3 regions of the Bacillus sp. WC2507 genome follow, and region 3 is predicted to be linked to each of the others. Evidence: a T-box and tRNA genes for the amino acid it is inferred to sense, from the RefSeq annotation. Region 3 holds a T-box; the other regions hold tRNA genes.
The links. A T-box is a leader RNA that pairs with one kind of tRNA and senses whether it is charged. The one in region 3 lies ahead of alaS (alanine--tRNA ligase), so its partner is inferred to be a tRNA-Ala.
Positions count from the first base shown of each region.

Region 1: it has a tRNA-Ala gene. The T-box ahead of alaS (alanine--tRNA ligase) is inferred to sense a tRNA for this amino acid. The anticodon was not compared.
Region 2: it has a tRNA-Ala gene. The T-box ahead of alaS (alanine--tRNA ligase) is inferred to sense a tRNA for this amino acid. The anticodon was not compared.

Region 1 covers NZ_JBQXPN010000001.1:848,061-852,753, forward strand. The annotation lists rRNA gene ACUN28_RS04490 (23S ribosomal RNA) at 1-623, shown strand, start outside; rRNA gene rrf (5S ribosomal RNA) at 725-840, shown strand; tRNA gene ACUN28_RS04500 (tRNA-Val) at 845-920, shown strand; tRNA gene ACUN28_RS04505 (tRNA-Thr) at 925-1,000, shown strand; tRNA gene ACUN28_RS04510 (tRNA-His) at 1,011-1,086, shown strand; tRNA gene ACUN28_RS04515 (tRNA-Leu) at 1,110-1,190, shown strand; tRNA gene ACUN28_RS04520 (tRNA-Gly) at 1,220-1,294, shown strand; tRNA gene ACUN28_RS04525 (tRNA-Leu) at 1,311-1,399, shown strand; tRNA gene ACUN28_RS04530 (tRNA-Arg) at 1,403-1,476, shown strand; tRNA gene ACUN28_RS04535 (tRNA-Pro) at 1,487-1,560, shown strand; tRNA gene ACUN28_RS04540 (tRNA-Ala) at 1,576-1,648, shown strand; tRNA gene ACUN28_RS04545 (tRNA-Met) at 1,669-1,745, shown strand; tRNA gene ACUN28_RS04550 (tRNA-Ile) at 1,750-1,826, shown strand; tRNA gene ACUN28_RS04555 (tRNA-Ser) at 1,844-1,936, shown strand; tRNA gene ACUN28_RS04560 (tRNA-Met) at 1,964-2,040, shown strand; tRNA gene ACUN28_RS04565 (tRNA-Asp) at 2,044-2,119, shown strand; tRNA gene ACUN28_RS04570 (tRNA-Phe) at 2,133-2,208, shown strand; tRNA gene ACUN28_RS04575 (tRNA-Thr) at 2,223-2,298, shown strand; tRNA gene ACUN28_RS04580 (tRNA-Lys) at 2,309-2,384, shown strand; tRNA gene ACUN28_RS04585 (tRNA-Gly) at 2,398-2,468, shown strand; tRNA gene ACUN28_RS04590 (tRNA-Ile) at 2,479-2,555, shown strand; tRNA gene ACUN28_RS04595 (tRNA-Asn) at 2,563-2,637, shown strand; tRNA gene ACUN28_RS04600 (tRNA-Ser) at 2,645-2,735, shown strand; tRNA gene ACUN28_RS04605 (tRNA-Glu) at 2,741-2,812, shown strand; gene ACUN28_RS04610 (nucleoside 2-deoxyribosyltransferase) at 3,160-3,570, opposite strand; partial or broken gene ACUN28_RS04615 (RNA polymerase sigma factor) at 3,844-4,194, shown strand; gene ACUN28_RS04620 (L-lactate dehydrogenase) at 4,484-4,693, shown strand, end outside.
Region 2 covers NZ_JBQXPN010000001.1:124,276-128,968, reverse strand. The annotation lists rRNA gene ACUN28_RS00740 (23S ribosomal RNA) at 1-1,023, shown strand, start outside; rRNA gene rrf (5S ribosomal RNA) at 1,111-1,226, shown strand; tRNA gene ACUN28_RS00730 (tRNA-Asn) at 1,236-1,310, shown strand; tRNA gene ACUN28_RS00725 (tRNA-Thr) at 1,315-1,387, shown strand; tRNA gene ACUN28_RS00720 (tRNA-Glu) at 1,410-1,484, shown strand; tRNA gene ACUN28_RS00715 (tRNA-Val) at 1,490-1,565, shown strand; tRNA gene ACUN28_RS00710 (tRNA-Tyr) at 1,583-1,666, shown strand; tRNA gene ACUN28_RS00705 (tRNA-Gln) at 1,732-1,806, shown strand; tRNA gene ACUN28_RS00700 (tRNA-Lys) at 1,812-1,887, shown strand; tRNA gene ACUN28_RS00695 (tRNA-Gly) at 1,893-1,964, shown strand; tRNA gene ACUN28_RS00690 (tRNA-Ala) at 1,975-2,047, shown strand; gene ACUN28_RS00685 (glycerate kinase) at 2,164-3,309, shown strand; gene rocF (arginase) at 3,519-4,412, shown strand; gene cdaA (diadenylate cyclase CdaA) at 4,661-4,693, shown strand, end outside.
Region 3 covers NZ_JBQXPN010000001.1:1,328,227-1,332,919, reverse strand. The annotation lists gene alaS (alanine--tRNA ligase) at 1-2,066, opposite strand, end outside; T-box leader at 2,108-2,327, opposite strand; gene ACUN28_RS07120 (PH domain-containing protein) at 2,553-2,897, shown strand; gene ACUN28_RS07115 (AI-2E family transporter) at 2,936-4,003, opposite strand; gene ACUN28_RS07110 (hypothetical protein) at 4,180-4,392, shown strand; gene ACUN28_RS07105 (YrzQ family protein) at 4,428-4,556, opposite strand; gene ACUN28_RS07100 (hypothetical protein) at 4,575-4,693, opposite strand, start outside.

The sequences.
Region 1 (4,693 bases), 480 kb from region 3:
GAGGCGCCCAAAGGTTCCCTCAGAATGGTTGGAAATCATTCGTAGAGTGCAAAGGCATAAGGGAGCTTGACTGCGAGACCTACAAGTCGAGCAGGGACGAAAGTCGGGCTTAGTGATCCGGTGGTTCCGCATGGAAGGGCCATCGCTCAACGGATAAAAGCTACCCCGGGGATAACAGGCTTATCTCCCCCAAGAGTCCACATCGACGGGGAGGTTTGGCACCTCGATGTCGGCTCATCGCATCCTGGGGCTGTAGTCGGTCCCAAGGGTTGGGCTGTTCGCCCATTAAAGCGGTACGCGAGCTGGGTTCAGAACGTCGTGAGACAGTTCGGTCCCTATCCGTCGTGGGCGTAGGAAATTTGAGAGGAGCTGTCCTTAGTACGAGAGGACCGGGATGGACGCACCGCTGGTGTACCAGTTGTTCTGCCAAGGGCATAGCTGGGTAGCTATGTGCGGAAGGGATAAGTGCTGAAAGCATCTAAGCATGAAGCCCCCCTCAAGATGAGATTTCCCATAGCGTAAGCTAGTAAGATCCCTGAAAGATGATCAGGTTGATAGGTTCGAGGTGGAAGCATGGTGACATGTGGAGCTGACGAATACTAATAGATCGAGGACTTAACCATATAATATGAAGCAATGTTATCTAGTTTTGAAAGAATATAAAAAACTTGTTGACTTTAAAGGTTAAATAAGTTACAATAATTCTTGTCTTAAATGAATAAAGTCTGGTAATGATGGCAGAGAGGTCACACCCGTTCCCATACCGAACACGGAAGTTAAGCTCTCTAGCGCCGATGGTAGTTGGGACCTTGTCCCTGTGAGAGTAGGACGTTGCCAGGCAAATGGAGGATTAGCTCAGCTGGGAGAGCACCTGCCTTACAAGCAGGGGGTCGGCGGTTCGATCCCGTCATCCTCCACCATTTAGCCGACTTAGCTCAATTGGTAGAGCAACTGACTTGTAATCAGTAGGTTGGGGGTTCAAGTCCTCTAGTCGGCACCAGAAAATCATGGCGGTTGTGGCGAAGTGGTTAACGCACCGGATTGTGGCTCCGGCATTCGTGGGTTCGATTCCCATCAGTCGCCCCATTTTTTCTTGAAATAATTAATATGCGGGTGTGGCGGAATTGGCAGACGCACTAGACTTAGGATCTAGCGCCTTTGGCGTGGGGGTTCGACTCCCTTCACCCGCACTTTTAATAAAATAACTCAAACATGTCTTGCGGAAGTAGTTCAGTGGTAGAATACAACCTTGCCAAGGTTGGGGTCGCGGGTTCGAATCCCGTCTTCCGCTCCAATTTTCAATATGACATGCCGGGGTGGCGGAACAGGCAGACGCACAGGACTTAAAATCCTGCGGTGGGTGACCACCGTGCGGGTTCGACCCCCGCCCTCGGCACCATATGCGCCCGTAGCTCAATTGGATAGAGCGTTTGACTACGGATCAAGAGGTTAGGGGTTCGACTCCTCTCGGGCGCGCTTTTATTAACGGGAAGTGGCTCAGCTTGGTAGAGCACCTGGTTTGGGACCAGGGGGTCGCAGGTTCAAATCCTGTCTTCCCGATTTTCCAAAAAACACGGGGCCTTAGCTCAGCTGGGAGAGCGCCTGCCTTGCACGCAGGAGGTCAGCGGTTCGATCCCGCTAGGCTCCACTTTTTTTAATATCATTTATGGCGGTGTAGCTCAGCTGGCTAGAGCGTACGGTTCATACCCGTGAGGTCGGGGGTTCGATCCCCTCCGCCGCTACCATAAAGGACCTTTAGCTCAGCTGGTTAGAGCAGACGGCTCATAACCGTCCGGTCGTAGGTTCGAGTCCTACAAGGTCCACCACTAAAGGTTTATATCTCGGAGGTATACCCAAGTTCGGCTGAAGGGATCGGTCTTGAAAACCGACAGGCGGCGAGAGTCGCGCGGGGGTTCGAATCCCTCTACCTCCTCCATTTTTTCTAAATTAAATATTTTATCATCGCGGGGTGGAGCAGCACGGTAGCTCGTCGGGCTCATAACCCGAAGGTCGCAGGTTCAAATCCTGTCCCCGCAACCAAATGGTCCCGTGGTGTAGTGGTTAACATGCCTGCCTGTCACGCAGGAGATCGCCGGTTCGACCCCGGTCGGGACCGCCATTTTTTACATAAAGGCTCGGTAGCTCAGTCGGTAGAGCAGAGGACTGAAAATCCTCGTGTCGGCGGTTCGATTCCGTCCCGAGCCACCATTTTGAAGTCGCAAGCCGACTTAGCTCAATTGGTAGAGCAACTGACTTGTAATCAGTAGGTTGGGGGTTCAAGTCCTCTAGTCGGCACCACTTTCAAAATGAGCCATTAGCTCAGTTGGTAGAGCATCTGACTTTTAATCAGAGGGTCGAAGGTTCGAATCCTTCATGGCTCACCATTTATAATTTAATGCGGGTGTAGTTTAGTGGTAAAACAAGAGCCTTCCAAGCTCTGGTCGAGAGTTCGATTCTCTTCACCCGCTTTTCAATTATGGGCCTATAGCTCAGCTGGTTAGAGCGCACGCCTGATAAGCGTGAGGTCGATGGTTCGAGTCCATTTAGGCCCACCATAATTGTTCCGCAGTAGCTCAGTGGTAGAGCTATCGGCTGTTAACCGATCGGTCGTAGGTTCGAGTCCTACCTGCGGAGCCATATTTATAGAGAAGTACCCAAGTGGCTCAAGGGGCTCCCCTGCTAAGGGAGTAGATCGCGAACGCGGTGCGAGGGTTCGAATCCCTTCTTCTCTGCCAGAACTGGCCCGTTGGTCAAGTGGTTAAGACACCGCCCTTTCACGGCGGTAACACGGGTTCGAATCCCGTACGGGTCATACTAAAAGAGATAGCATAATCTGCTATCTCTTTTTTGTTGTGTAAAAGCGGACTTTGAATCGTCTGCTTTTTTTTATAGATTTCTTGTATACTTTTTTCTATTCTAATCGTCTAACTAATAGAAAGGAGAGAGCGATGGAGTATGAAAAGATTATTATAAAAACCTCTAAAAGCATTTATAGGTATTTTCTTAAAATAGGGCTAACACCATATGCCCATTAACCTAAGAATTTTATAATGCCCTCAAAATTAGCTTGATGGTGATGGGGTATCGCCATCATTTTGGAAATAAACCACGTTAAGATTATATAAGTTTAATTTCACATGAGCTTTTTTCTTTTTTTGATTACGTTACAGCTCCATCATAAAATATACGAGGTAATTTATTAAAATCATACTGAATTACTTTATCAAAGCTATCCAAATATGCATGTAAAGATTGTGTAATCATAAGATTAACAACTTTTTCTTTAGTATTAAAAATAATAATAGGTTTTTTAAGTGACCAAGTATACCCAACTTCCCACATTGTTCCGGAATCTTGATCATTATATATTGCAAAGGTAATATCACTATGTTGAATTGCATTTACATCAGTAACAAAGTTTTGAAATTGCCATTCATAAGATCCAAAGGGAAATTTACTCATATATTTTCGTGGAGAAAATACATTTAATCCTTTCTTAGATAAAATTATCTCTAATTTTTCTAATAGTGCAATTTGTTCAGGGTTGAAAAATGGCCCGGCTAAATATATTCATTTATTTGCCCCCCTAATGGTTATAAAAATAATTATTTTTTATTCACTTATATGATTTGTATGTATGTAAACAAGTTTTAATAAGAGTTTTTGGTTTTGAGATAATAAAAGGTATAATTACAAAGTAATTATGCTGTGAAAGTTAAAAATTTTATAATGCTTCCAAAACAAAAATATTGTGTCTTTTATAACAACGAGGTCCATTTTTATGGTTCTGGGGATCGTATTAAATTTTAACTTGATGGCGAGGGGCTAACACCAGCAGATGTAGAAGACATTGTTCAAGACACGATACATAAAGCATTATTGTCTGTACCAAATATGAAAATTACTTATATAAAAACATGGTTATTTCAAGTTGCGATTAATAGACACCGTGATTTAGCAAGAAGGCAAAAGCGTAGTGAAGAAATCCCGATTGAATCTGTTCAATTAATTGGATCAAAAGGATTAGATGAACCACTTTTGAGAAAAGAGCTTCAAGTAGAAATACAAAGCATGCTTGGAAAGATGAATCCAATATATAAATATATCCTTTTATTAAAGTATAATTATGAACTTTTATATAAGGAAATAGCAACCATATTAGAGATGAAAGAAGAAAATGTGAGTTGCGCTTGATATATTCAGAAAATCGCTGATATAATTTCAATCACCAAAGAAAACATAAGAAAAATCCTTTCACAATCTAAAGAAAACGCCTCCATTAAAATGGATTCCACACCTATTCCATCAACTTTACACTCTATGTGAAAAAGTTCACAAATAGGTCATAATTTGTGAAGTAATTCACAATAATACGTGCTACAATATGAGTGTAAAGAAGTTAAACAACATTAAATTAGTATTTTAATTAATTACTTAAACAATCATAAAAAATAGATGTGAACAATAGAGAGGGGAAATTAACATGAAAAAAGGTATCAATCGTGTAGTATTAGTAGGAACAGGAGCTGTAGGTTGTAGTTACGCTTACTCAATGATCAACCAAGGTGTAGCTGAAGAATTCGTATTAGTAGATGTTAATGAAGCAAAAGCAGAAGGGGAAGCGATGGACTTAAGCCATGCAGTACCATTCTCTCCATCACCAACAAAAGTTTGGAGCGGTAGCTATGCAGAT
Region 2 (4,693 bases), 1.2 Mb from region 3:
AGCTCTGAACTGAAGCCCCAGTAAACGGCGGCCGTAACTATAACGGTCCTAAGGTAGCGAAATTCCTTGTCGGGTAAGTTCCGACCCGCACGAAAGGTGTAACGATTTGGGCACTGTCTCAACCAGAGACTCGGTGAAATTATAGTACCTGTGAAGATGCAGGTTACCCGCGACAGGACGGAAAGACCCCGTGGAGCTTTACTGTAGCCTGATATTGAATTTTGGTACAGTTTGTACAGGATAGGCGGGAGCCATTGAAACCGGAGCGCTAGCTTCGGTGGAGGCGCTGGTGGGATACCGCCCTGACTGTATTGAAATTCTAACCTACGGGTCTTATCGACCCGGGAGACAGTGTCAGGTGGGCAGTTTGACTGGGGCGGTCGCCTCCTAAAGTGTAACGGAGGCGCCCAAAGGTTCCCTCAGAATGGTTGGAAATCATTCGTAGAGTGCAAAGGCATAAGGGAGCTTGACTGCGAGACCTACAAGTCGAGCAGGGACGAAAGTCGGGCTTAGTGATCCGGTGGTTCCGCATGGAAGGGCCATCGCTCAACGGATAAAAGCTACCCCGGGGATAACAGGCTTATCTCCCCCAAGAGTCCACATCGACGGGGAGGTTTGGCACCTCGATGTCGGCTCATCGCATCCTGGGGCTGTAGTCGGTCCCAAGGGTTGGGCTGTTCGCCCATTAAAGCGGTACGCGAGCTGGGTTCAGAACGTCGTGAGACAGTTCGGTCCCTATCCGTCGTGGGCGTAGGAAATTTGAGAGGAGCTGTCCTTAGTACGAGAGGACCGGGATGGACGCACCGCTGGTGTACCAGTTGTTCTGCCAAGGGCATAGCTGGGTAGCTATGTGCGGAAGGGATAAGTGCTGAAAGCATCTAAGCATGAAGCCCCCCTCAAGATGAGATTTCCCATAGCGTAAGCTAGTAAGATCCCTGAAAGATGATCAGGTTGATAGGTTCGAGGTGGAAGCGTGGTGACATGTGGAGCTGACGAATACTAATAGATCGAGGACTTAACCATATAATATGAAGCAAATGTTATCTAGTTTTGAAGGAATATATAATTTTCTTCTTGATATTTCGAAAGAAATGTTTATAATGATAAAAGTCTGGTAATGATGGCAGAGAGGTCACACCCGTTCCCATACCGAACACGGAAGTTAAGCTCTCTAGCGCCGATGGTAGTTGGGACCTTGTCCCTGTGAGAGTAGGACGTTGCCAGGCTATTATTATTCCGCAGTAGCTCAGTGGTAGAGCTATCGGCTGTTAACCGATCGGTCGTAGGTTCGAGTCCTACCTGCGGAGCCATTATGCTTCCATAGCTCAGCTGGTAGAGCACTTCCATGGTAAGGAAGAGGTCACCGGTTCAAGCCCGGTTGGAAGCTTGGGAAGAGTTTTAAAATTTTTGGCCCGTTGGTCAAGTGGTTAAGACACCGCCCTTTCACGGCGGTAACACGGGTTCGAATCCCGTACGGGTCACCACTTTTGGAGGATTAGCTCAGCTGGGAGAGCACCTGCCTTACAAGCAGGGGGTCGGCGGTTCGATCCCGTCATCCTCCACCATATATATTTTAAATGTCGGAGGGGTAGCGAAGTGGCTAAACGCGGCGGACTGTAAATCCGCTCCTTCGGGTTCGGCAGTTCGAATCTGCCCCCCTCCACCATTTTCTTTAAAATAACCTGAGAGGGTTTATTTTTTTGAAAAGATAACCATACTAGTAAATATTAATGGGCTATAGCCAAGCGGTAAGGCAACGGACTTTGACTCCGTCATGCGCTGGTTCGAATCCAGCTAGCCCAGCCATTTACGAGCCATTAGCTCAGTTGGTAGAGCATCTGACTTTTAATCAGAGGGTCGAAGGTTCGAATCCTTCATGGCTCACCATTTTCGCGGAAGTAGTTCAGTGGTAGAATACAACCTTGCCAAGGTTGGGGTCGCGGGTTCGAATCCCGTCTTCCGCTTAATTACTAAGGGGCCTTAGCTCAGCTGGGAGAGCGCCTGCCTTGCACGCAGGAGGTCAGCGGTTCGATCCCGCTAGGCTCCATCTAAATAAAAAAGCTTACATCATATGATGTAAGCTTTTTTTGTATTTAAAAAGACAACTTTCATACTTGTCGTTTAAAATGAAGAAAATGTAAAAAGAAAGGATGGGGGATAATTGTGAAAGTTGTTATTGCATCTGATTCATATAAAGAAAGCTTAAAAGCTATAGAAGTATGTGAAGCTATTGAAAGAGGTTTTGGAGCGATTTTCCCTAAAGCAGAGTATGTAAAAATACCAATTGGGGATGGGGGAGAAGGAACGGTTGATTCGCTTGTGGATGCTACAGGTGGAAGAATGATATCACTTCAAGTGACAGGGCCGCTTAGAGAACGTGTACAAGCCTTTTACGGTATGTCTAAAGATAAAAAGACAGCGTTTATTGAAATGGCAGCAGCATCAGGATTACAACATGTTCCGGTTAAAAAGCGAAACCCACTTATTACAACGACTAAAGGAACAGGAGAACTTATACTACATGCGCTAGACGAAGGAGCTGAGCACATTATTTTAGGACTTGGAGGAAGTGCTACAAATGATGGCGGAGCAGGTATGTTGTCAGCTTTAGGAGTCAGGTTTATAAATGAAGAAGGGGAAGTAATAGAGCCATCTGGAGGCACGTTACATTCGATTGTCGCTATTGATTTTTCGCGAATGGATTCACGCTTAACGCATATAAAGATAGAAGCAGCATGTGATGTAGATAATCCGTTAGTTGGGATAAGGGGAGCATCTTTCGTATTTGGCAGACAAAAGGGTGCGAACGCAGAGATGATGAAAGAGCTGGATGAGAATGTAAAGCATTATGCGAATATCCTTAACCAATCTTTATCTTGCGACGTATCTAAAATACCTGGTGCAGGAGCCGCAGGAGGAATGGGAGCAGCTGTTATTGCAGTGTTAAAGGGAAACTTGCGGAGAGGAATTGAAATTGTATTAGATTATACAAATTTTGATAAGCATATAGAAGGTGCAGATTTAATTATAACTGGCGAAGGGAGAATAGATGAACAAACAGCATATGGAAAGGCCCCTGTAGGTGTTGCGGAGCGTGCAAAGCCTTTTCGTATTCCGGTGATTGCTATTGGAGGATCTGTATCTCCGAATTATCCGGCTGTTCATGAAAAAGGAATTGATGCAGTATTTAGTATTACAGCGAGTCCGATGACATTAGAAGAGGCATATAAAGTAGCAGAAGAGAATATTGAAATGACAGCAAAGAATATTGCAGCATTGTGGAAAATAGCATCAGAAAAACACTTCTAAATGTAGGAGTGTTTTTTATTATTATTTAATAATAATGATGAAAATTGTTTCATTAGGTTAACTTTATACATAGAATAGTCTTAACATTTGGATTTTAAAGCGAATATAAGTGAATAATTTGTATATCCATACAGAAAAATGTCGAGTTGAGTCAGACTATATAAAAGATTTAAAATATTTAGTGAAGGCACAAAAGGGGGATACTATCTATGAAAAAAGAAATCTCAGTTATTGGAGTTCCAATGGACTTAGGGCAGATGCGTCGTGGAGTTGATATGGGGCCGAGCGCAATCCGTTATGCAGGTGTAATTGAAAGAATTGAAGAAATTGGATATGACGTTAAAGATATGGGAGATATATGTATAGAGAGAGAAAAAGAAGTAGATGTAAATACAAGTTTAAGAAACCTTACACAAGTTGCAACTGTATGTAACGAATTAGCAAGTAAGGTGGATCATATTATAGAAGAAGGACGTTTTCCACTTGTATTAGGTGGCGACCATAGTATTGCTATTGGTACATTAGCTGGTGTTGCGAAACATTATAAAAATTTAGGTGTTATTTGGTATGATGCACATGGCGACTTAAATACAGAAGAAACTTCACCATCTGGAAATATTCATGGCATGTCACTCGCAGCAAGTTTAGGGTATGGGCATCCTTCACTTGTAGATTTATACGGGGCATATCCAAAGGTGAAAAAAGAGAATGTTGTAATTATCGGTGCACGTGCATTAGATGAAGGCGAAAAAGACTTTATTCGCAATGAAGGTATTAAAGTATTCTCTATGCACGAGATTGATCGTATGGGTATGACGGCTGTTATGGAAGAAACAATCGCGTATTTATCTCATACTGATGGTGTGCATTTATCATTAGATTTAGATGGTCTTGACCCTCATGATGCACCAGGAGTTGGAACACCTGTAATTGGTGGCCTATCTTATCGTGAAAGCCATTTAGCAATGGAAATGTTGGCGGAAGCTGATATTGTTACATCTGCTGAGTTTGTAGAGGTAAATACGATTTTAGATGAGCGAAATAGAACGGCAACAACAGCGGTTGCTTTAATGGGTTCTTTATTCGGTGAAAAACTAAAATAAATGTAAGAAAAGCAACTGAGAAGTTGCTTTTTTTATTTGAAAATAAGCGTATAATAATGATTTATATTATACTGTACGATAAGAATGTTTGACATCTTACCAATTTAGGCTAAAGGGGGTTGTTTGTAATTGTTGTTTGTTTCAAGTATGGTATAATTAACTAGTTGTTGGAAATACATACAGATAGAGCATAAAACAATATTTCAATATATGGATAGAATTGCTCGTAAGTAGGAGGAAGGGTTAGCATGCCTTTTGAAGATACGACCATTTTGAAATAT
Region 3 (4,693 bases):
GACTCAGCAACGATTTTGAAAATACCGATAGAAGCTGTGTTATCAACGTGACAACCACCGCAAAGCTCTAAGCTGTAATCGCCTACTTGTACAACGCGTACAACATCACCGTATTTTTCACCGAATAATGCCATTGCGCCCATTTCTTTCGCTTCTTCGATTGCTTTTTGAGAAATCTCAACATCAATACTTTCCCAAATTTTCTCGTTTACCATACGCTCAATTTTTTCTAATTCGTCAGCTTGTACTTGACCGAAGTGAGAGAAGTCAAAGCGTAAACGTTCAGAAGTTACAAGAGAACCTGCTTGGTTAACATGCGTTCCAAGTACGTCTTTTAATGCTTGGTGTAGTAAGTGAGTTGCTGTATGGTTTTTCACAACGCTACTACGGTTTTTCGTATCGATAATAGCTTTCACAGCCGCATCTTTCGTTAATGTACCTTCTTCAACAACAACTTTGTGCAAGTTTTGACCGTTTGGTGCTTTTTGTACGTCTTTTACAAGAACTTTCACGCCGTCAGCAAGAAGGTAACCACGGTCTGCAATTTGTCCGCCGCTCTCAGCATAGAATGGTGTTACATCAAGCATTAATTGTCCTTCTTCGCCAGCTTGTAAGCTGTCTGTGTATTCGCCGTTTTTCACAAGTGCAACAACGTTACTTTCTGTCGCAACTGTACCGTAACCAACGAACTCGCTCGCTACTTTCACTTCTCCAAGGACACCGCCTTGAACTTGCATAGAATCAACGTCTTGACGAGCAGCACGTGCGCGCTCACGTTGTTTTTCCATTTCATTTTCAAAGCCTTCATGATCAACTGTCATACCAGCTTCTTCTGCATATTCTTCTGTTAATTCAATCGGGAAACCGTATGTGTCATATAGACGGAACGCATCTACTCCAGAAATAACAGTTGTTTTTTCTTCTTTTGCTTTTGTGATAACTTCAGCTAAAATTGCTTCACCATCATGAAGTGTTTCGTGGAAACGCTCTTCTTCGTTTTTCACAACTTTTGCAATGAAATCTTTCTTTTCAAGTACTTCTGGGTAGAAGTCTTTCATTACTTCTCCAACAACCGGCACTAATTCAAACATGAATGGACGATTGATGTTTAATTTCTTCGAATAACGAACCGCGCGGCGTAATAAACGACGTAATACATAACCACGACCTTCGTTAGATGGAAGAGCACCGTCACCAACAGCGAATGTTACTGTACGGATATGGTCAGCAATTACTTTAAACGCCATATCTTTTTCTAAGTCACCATTACGATATTTCTCACCAGAAATTGATTCTGTTGCACCAATCATTGGCATGAATAGGTCTGTGTCAAAGTTTGTAGGCACATCTTGAACGATAGATGTCATACGCTCTAGACCCATCCCTGTATCGATGTTTTTCTTAGGAAGTGGTGTATATGAACCGTCTGGATTATGGTTAAATTGAGAGAATACAAGGTTCCATACTTCTAAGTAACGCTCGTTTTCTCCGCCTGGATATAATTCTGGGTCACTAAAGTCATTACCGTAAGCTTCTCCGCGGTCATAGAAAATCTCTGTATTCGGTCCACTTGGTCCTTCACCGATATCCCAGAAGTTTTCTTCTAAGCGAATGATACGCTCTTTCGGAACACCCATTTTCTCATTCCAAATTGTGAATGCTTCTTCATCTTCTGGATGGATTGTAACTGATAGTAATTCTTTATCGAATCCGATCCATTTGTCGCTCGTTAAGAACTCCCAAGCCCAAGTAATTGCTTCTTCTTTAAAGTAATCACCGATTGAGAAGTTACCTAACATTTCAAAGAATGTATGGTGACGAGCTGTTTTCCCTACGTTTTCAATATCGTTTGTACGAATTGATTTTTGAGCATTTGTAATACGTGGATTTTGCGGGATTACACGTCCATCAAAATATTTTTTTAATGTTGCTACACCACTGTTAATCCATAAAAGAGATGGATCCTCATGTGGAACTAGTGATGCACTAGGTTCTACTGCATGTCCTTTTTCTTGGAAAAAGTCTAAAAACATTTGACGAATTTGTGCGCCTGTTAGTTGTTTCATTGTATTTTCCTCCTTAAATATAAAAAACTCCCGCCCCCTATAAAAGGGACGAGAGTTAACTCGCGATACCACCCTAATTATGAATTGATTACTATACGAATCAATTCATCACCTCATGGTGCCGTAACGTGGCAAGACGGCAGTGATTAGCTGCTCTCAGGATTAGCTTTCTGTTACCCTTCATTTAAAGCTTCTTTCAGCCATATGGAAGCTTCTCTCTATAAATGGACTGTAACGTACTTGTTCCGTCATTGATTTAATGTATTATATGACTAAATATAATAGAATTCTCTTAAGTTTGTCAATGTAGATAATCATTTATATTGCATTAACCATAGTTATTCTACTATTCATTCTTAACAGCCTTTCATTATATTATGCATTTATGAATATTTCGTACTATCTTCATGAAAATATCTCCACATACTTTTCTGAATATTTATTTTTTGTTATAGTTAAATTATAAATAATAAAGGAGCGATTACAATGACAACCTTATTGAACAAAGCTAAAAACATATTAACTACGGACGAAACTATATTGTTTTACGCAGCATGTTCATTAAATATATTTATATATCGTTCCGTCGCAAGGCCAGGTCTGTTAATTTTGACGAACAAAAGACTCTTCTTTTACGGACCAGATGTAAGCAAGAATCCAATATTTGAAGAGTACTCTTTCACAAAAATTTCTGATTTAAAAGGGCAGCGGCACCTTTTCAGTAATCAAATTGTATTTATGTATGATAATGAATGGAAAAAAATAAAACATATTCAAACAAATGATGTAAGCTCTCTCGTTCAACAAATACACGAGCAACTCTCTACATAATGATAGCCCTCGACTTTTATAAGTAGAGGGCTTTTATATTACACATTTCCTTTTTTCCAAAGAGGTCTTACATGAACGATCACTGTACGAATAACCGCTAAAATCGGAACCGATATTAACAACCCCACAATCCCGGCAACCTCTCCTCCAACTAGTAATGCAAGCATAATAATAACAGGATGCATACGAAGCGACTTGCCAACGATGTAAGGTGATAAAATGTTACTTTCCAAAAATTGCAAAATAGCGATTGTAATTCCCGCCTTAATAAGTAAACTCGTTGATACCGTTGCCGCAATCATCAACGTCGGAATTGCCCCTAATATAGGGCCGAAGTATGGGATTATATCCGTTACCCCAATAATAATGCCGAGTAATAATGGATATTTCATACCGATAAACCAAAAAGAAAGAACGGATACTCCTCCTAATACTAAACAAACAAATAACTGTCCTCGAATATAACTTCCGAGTGACTTATCAATTTCTTTCGCCAGCATTTGCCCCGTACTACGCCACTTACTTGGGACTAGCTTCCAAAAGATATGATAAAACTCACCGTAATCTTTTAATATGTAAAATACAATGAACGGTATTAAGAAAATAATAAGCAACGAATCCAGTACGCCACGAGCTGTACTCATTACTTTATTTAAAAGTGATTGTATCTTCGTTTCTACACCAACAAAAATTTGTTTCACCTTTTCATGAATAAATGATGGGAAATTCGCTGTTTGTTCTGTGACGCCATCCATCCAAGAATCATACATTTTTGTAAACTGCGGGAATTGTTCATTGATTTCTTGTAACTGCTTAATAACGACTGGTGTTCCTTTATAAATCCCATAACCAATCCCGCCAAAGAAAAGGATGTAAATAAGCAAAATAGCAAGTGTGCGTGGCATCCCTTCTTTATGAATTTTTTCAATTAAAGGATGCAATAAATACGCAATAAAACACGCAATAAGAAACGGTGTAATTGCCACTTTAAATACAAAAATAATCGGTGACCATAGTGGCTTAATTTTTAAAAAGACGAGCAAACAAAGAAATACAAGTAATAATAACCCTAAACGATATATCCAAATAATTTTAAGATTCTTCACACGAAAAACCTCCTCCACCTTTATTGTGAAAATAAATAGGGTAGGTTATGTGCAAAAGTTTTAAAATCTTTTCGCGCAGACCATACTGTTTTATAAAGACGTACATATACATAACATAACAAGGACAACCACCCCTGAGAATGCAGCATGGAACAATATAATCAGGAGGGCTCATAATGGTTTTATTTATGCTCGTGTTATCAGCACTTTTTATGATTCTTGAATGGGTTTGTATCGGGTTTGGGATTTGGAAAGGTTTCTTTATTCGTTCCTCGCGAAAAGAAAGAGCGAAACAATTATTACATTACGGAATGCTCGGCGTTGGATGTTACGGTCTATCTTATCTCTTCTCTGAAATTGGACTTTTATATTTGCATACAAGTGCATAAAAAAACTCCCTTATCATGAAGGGAGTTTTTTGCGCTTATAGATAAGATTTAATCATCTTACGTGCTTTTTTCATATTGCGTTTTGAAAATACATCTTGCTTGCGAGCATATTGATATGCTGCAGCTCCAACACCTAATGCGATTAATGAATTGCGTAGATTCAAAGTAAATCCCCCTTTTCGTTATCCGATCGTTCTTTCGTTCTCATCAAATAAATCATCAAGAGAGCTTAATGAACCATCTTCCTCTACTTGATGCGTATGGATTTTCCCCTTTGAAACCGATAATTCGATATAACAAT